2 regions of the Bacillus sp. CGMCC 1.16607 genome follow, and region 2 is predicted to be linked to the other one. Evidence: a T-box and tRNA genes for the amino acid it is inferred to sense, from the RefSeq annotation. Region 2 holds a T-box; the other holds one or more tRNA genes.
What was found. The T-box of region 2 lies ahead of serS (serine--tRNA ligase). A T-box ahead of a tRNA ligase gene usually reads a tRNA of that ligase, here a tRNA-Ser.
Positions count from the first base shown of each region.

Region 1: it has a tRNA-Ser gene. The T-box ahead of serS (serine--tRNA ligase) is inferred to sense a tRNA for this amino acid. The anticodon was not compared.

Region 1 covers NZ_JBHUJX010000013.1:58,072-60,471, reverse strand. Annotated here, with positions in the region: gene ACFSO7_RS09255 (nucleotidyltransferase family protein) at 1-29, shown strand, start outside; gene ACFSO7_RS09250 (hypothetical protein) at 280-654, shown strand; tRNA gene ACFSO7_RS09245 (tRNA-Ser) at 1,319-1,407, shown strand; gene ACFSO7_RS09240 (hypothetical protein) at 1,432-1,554, shown strand; gene ACFSO7_RS09235 (hypothetical protein) at 1,668-1,898, shown strand; partial or broken gene ACFSO7_RS09230 (IS1595 family transposase) at 2,149-2,400, opposite strand, start outside.
Region 2 covers NZ_JBHUJX010000005.1:8,963-11,362, reverse strand. Annotated here, with positions in the region: gene pdxS (pyridoxal 5'-phosphate synthase lyase subunit PdxS) at 1-635, shown strand, start outside; gene pdxT (pyridoxal 5'-phosphate synthase glutaminase subunit PdxT) at 647-1,228, shown strand; T-box leader at 1,289-1,503, shown strand; gene serS (serine--tRNA ligase) at 1,559-2,400, shown strand, end outside.

The DNA of each region.
Region 1 (2,400 bases), on a different contig from region 2:
CAGAACTCGAAGTTATCCCATGGGACTGAATAATATATGCATACTATTCAATTAATGAGCGCGATTGTTAAATTAGCGTTCCTTTTCTTGATCAACTAAAGATGGCGTTAGCACAATATGAAATATTGGTGAAGTATTAATTTTTTTTGCTTTTTCGGAAACTAACGCTATTTCTGAAAAAAAGAATCAAAGCTCATTTTTCACTTTAAGTATATATTGAGAAATTTGGTACTTAAACTATGAAGCAGTTTAGATCAACAAGGAAGGGGAGAAATACTGTTGTTGCGTCTATTCAAATCTGTACGTGTTATCCTTCTGTTGACCTTGTTAGTTTCTTGTTCTACAAACACAGAACAGAAGAATGTAGAGATTAATGCTTACAGTGACTTAGTAGCTCAATTTGCGTTTAAAAACAGTATCTATTCTATCGAAGGCACTACAACTCCTAAAGATAAATTAGAAAAAGAAATTGGGGAAATTGAAGAAATTGTAGATGAAATCGCAAAAAATGCCGAAGGTAAAAATATTAACTCAAAATTTAACTTAACAGAAGGATCAAAGGTATTTAGTATTAGAGGTGTAGATAGTACTGTTGTTGCCGTAAAATATAATAATATATATTACACGGCGGTATATACGAAAGAATTAAATTAAATCTTTTCAACAATCAGATGCAATTACTGAATAAGAAATCCATAACAGTTAGAACTGAATTTGGATAGAGAGAAAATTGGATTTAATAAAATTTCACCTATTCATCGTATTCTTGTGATAAAATTTATTGTAGTTTTATTTTGACCGAGTAGACAATGGAATTTGTCATAAATGAATGAATTAAAATGTAATTATTTTTCAGAACCCTTAGTAAACCGATCATTCAGTTTGTTAAGGGTTTGTTTAACTTTTGAAGTAATAATCTGTTTAAGGGAGAGTGATTTTTAAATTTACTGTAAATATTATTGCTTTGGTTGGTTAGTTTGCCGTGAAAACAAATGTATTTATTACTATGCAAATATAAATTAGATGATTTATAGTGTTACACTGATGATTTAACTAAGCTATAAATCAAATTGACTAGTAGTGATATAACAGGGTAGATATTTTTCTCTTCCAACTTAGCAATTTATAAACTCTAACCTCACTGGTTAGTTGGTAGCCTTGATAGTACAACTAATCGAAGAATGGTGATAATTAAGGCGTATTGAAAAAGCTACTTTTATTTTTGTAGGTAGTAGGTTGAAAAAACTGCTAACGATGAATACATATGTGACACTGCAGGATGTTTGAAAATCAAAATCTTGTGAGTTTCTTAAAAGATGGAGAGGTGCCGAAGTGGTCACAACGGGGCGGTATTGAAAACCGTTAGGGGGCAACCCCTCGCAGGTTCGAATCCTGTCCTTTCCGCCAAACATGTAATTGGAGGTGAGAATAATGAAGAAACTCTCAGCTTGTATTTTGTTCCTGTCTCTGACTTTCTCTGGAGTGCAGTCTCACACTCAAAAAGTTGAAATTGCGGAAGGTAAAGTAGTAGACCCTTGGGTTCAGCAAATATAAGTCTTAGGCGCTCTTAACCTTCTTTTGGAGATTATAAATCTGTCTTTTAAGTCAGAAACTAATCTCCGAATTCTATTTCTAGCTCAGTTGGATAAGTAATAGGTGGTGAAATTATGAAAAATCTATCTTGGATAAAAGGTCTTATTTTCGGTGCTGTATTTTCATTTGTTACTGCACTGTTATTTATGCTAATAGGACCAACGTGGGCTGGTGGAATAACCTCGTTTTGGGGTGAAAGTTGGTTGTATTTCTCAGTAATAATTCCTTTTGCAATTACTTTTGCAATTTTAGGTGAATATTTCCGCAATAGAAAAGATTATCAAACAAAAAACTATGGCTTATAAGCCTTATATGTGCGTTTCTTGTAACCTTATACAGTGGAACTATTGGTGCTATTTTTGGCGAAACTATCGTTAGAGGTGGCATGGAAACACTAAACATTGATGGCACATTAGTCTGGGGTACAATTTATGCTTTTATTTTACTTCCCCTCACTACACCATTTGCAAGATTACTGATAGGGATTTTTTACAAATTTATTAGAAGATAATCAATAAAATGCTGAAAACATTGACCTCTCGATTGAGGTCTTTTTTATGCACTTCTATACATCTGAACCGTTGTCTCATTTGATTTTTTACAATCTGAAATAAGCATTTGCTCCACCTGTTTTTCAAAGGTCAAATGCTTGTCTATTTCGAGCCATCTAAACCAATATAAGTAATTATCAAGGGATTGGGTTGCAACACATTGAAAACGCCTAATCAAAGTCTTCAAGCGACTATGGAAGTTATTCACATTTTAAATGTGATAGTTGCTTTCTTTACACGCTGTTTTTGTCTTCCG
Region 2 (2,400 bases):
TCGGTCATATCGTAGAGGCGCGCGTTTTAGAGGCGATGGGCGTTGATTACATAGATGAAAGTGAAGTTTTAACACCAGCAGATGATGAATTTCACTTGAATAAAAAAGATTACACAGTTCCATTTGTTTGTGGTTGTCGTGACCTTGGTGAGGCAGCTCGCCGAATCGGTGAAGGAGCATCCATGCTTCGTACGAAGGGAGAACCAGGAACAGGGAATATCGTTGAAGCGGTAAGACATATTCGTAAAGTTAATGCTCAAGTTCGAAAAGTAGTTGCAATGAATGAAGATGAGCTGATGACAGAGGCGAAATTATTAGGAGCTCCTTATGAAATCCTATTAGAAATTAAACGTTTAGGTCGTCTTCCAGTTGTTAACTTTGCAGCTGGTGGTGTAGCGACTCCTGCGGATGCAGCATTAATGATGCAATTAGGTGCTGATGGCGTATTTGTGGGTTCTGGTATCTTCAAATCAGATAATCCAGCTAAATTTGCTAGAGCAATTGTGGAGGCTACTACTCATTATCAAGATTATAAATTAATCGCTGAGATTTCGAAAAATCTTGGAAGTGCTATGAAAGGGATTGAAATTTCAAGCCTTGCTCCTTCTGAGCGTATGCAAGATCGTGGCTGGTAAGGAGATTTTCTATGGTGAAAATAGGAGTACTTGCCCTTCAAGGTGCCGTCCGTGAACATGTGCGAGCAGTAGAAGAATGTGGGGCAGAAGCTGTAGTTATAAAATTAAAAGAACAATTAAAAGCAGTAGATGGCTTAATTCTCCCTGGTGGCGAAAGCACAACAATGAGACGCCTTATTGATAAATATGACTTTATGGATGAGCTCAAAGCATTTGCAGTGGCAGGTAAACCAATGTTCGGAACTTGTGCAGGCCTGATCCTTTTAGCTAAAAGAATTGTTGGCTATGATGCTCCACATATTGGTGTTATGGACATTACTGTCGAAAGAAATTCCTTTGGGCGTCAACGTGAGAGCTTTGAAGCCGATTTAGATATTGCTGGAGTTGCAGAGGATTTTGCTGCTGTATTTATCCGTGGGCCACATATTGTAGAAGCAGGAGAAAATGTAGAAGTACTAGCGAAATTTGATGGTCGAATTGTAGCAGCTAGAGAAGGTCAGTTTTTAGGCTGTTCCTTTCATCCAGAGTTGACTGATGATCATCGTTTTACAGCCTATTTTATTAATATGGTTAAAGAATTTACTGGAAATTAATTTGCATTAGTAGTTGCAAATTAAAAATAAATGTAGTACATTAGTAAAAATCATTAATAGTATAAAACGTTGAGAGGAAATAGTACTAAGAATTCGTTCTAAAGAGAGCTGGTGGGTGGTGCAAACCAGAGGATAGAACTTAGGAATCCGTCCTTGAGTAAAGTATTGAAAACTTCCTGTGAGTAAATGCTTTCGGTGAATAGCCGTTATGAATCTAAGAGGAAAGCTTAATGCTTTCAATTAGGGTGGCAACGCGGGTAACTCTCGTCCCTTTATATAGGGGATGGGAGTTTTTTTATTTGGAAAAAAATCATATAGGAGGCGGAAATTATGTTAGACATTAAGCATTTAAGATCAAATTTCGAAGAAGTGAAGAATTTACTTCAGCATCGTGGAGAGGATTTAACTGATTTAGGGAAATTTGAAGATCTAGATACTAGAAGACGTGACCTTATTGTACAATCTGAGCAATTAAAAAGTAAAAGAAATGAAGTAACTCAGCAAGTGGCAGCGTTAAAACGTGATAAACAGGATGCAGATCATTTAATCACGGAAATGCGTGAAGTAGGGGATAAAATTAAGGAGCTAGATGATGAGCTTCGTGGTGTAGAAGAAGTATTGGATTTACTATTATTGAGTATTCCTAACATTCCTCATGAAAGTGTTCCAGTTGGAGAAACTGAGGATGAGAATGTGGAAATAAGAAAATGGGGCGAGATTCGCAATTTTGGTTTTGAACCGAAAGCACATTGGGATGTTGCAGATCATTTAAATATTATCGATTTTGAAAGAGCGGGGAAGGTAACTGGTAGTCGATTTGCTTTCTATAAAGGTTTAGGAGCTAGATTAGAGCGTGCTTTAATTAGTTTTATGCTTGATCTTCATGTTGATGAGCACGGATATAAAGAGGTACTTCCACCTTATATCGTGAATCGTGCAAGTATGACAGGAACAGGTCAGTTACCAAAATTTGAAGAAGATGCTTTTAGAATTGAGAGCGAAGACTATTTCTTAATTCCAACAGCAGAAGTTCCTGTGACAAATTTACACCGCGATGAAATTTTATCTGGGGAAGAATTACCGATCAATTATGCAGCATTTAGCGCTTGCTTCCGATCTGAAGCAGGATCTGCTGGCCGTGACACAAGAGGATTGATTCGTCAGCATCAATT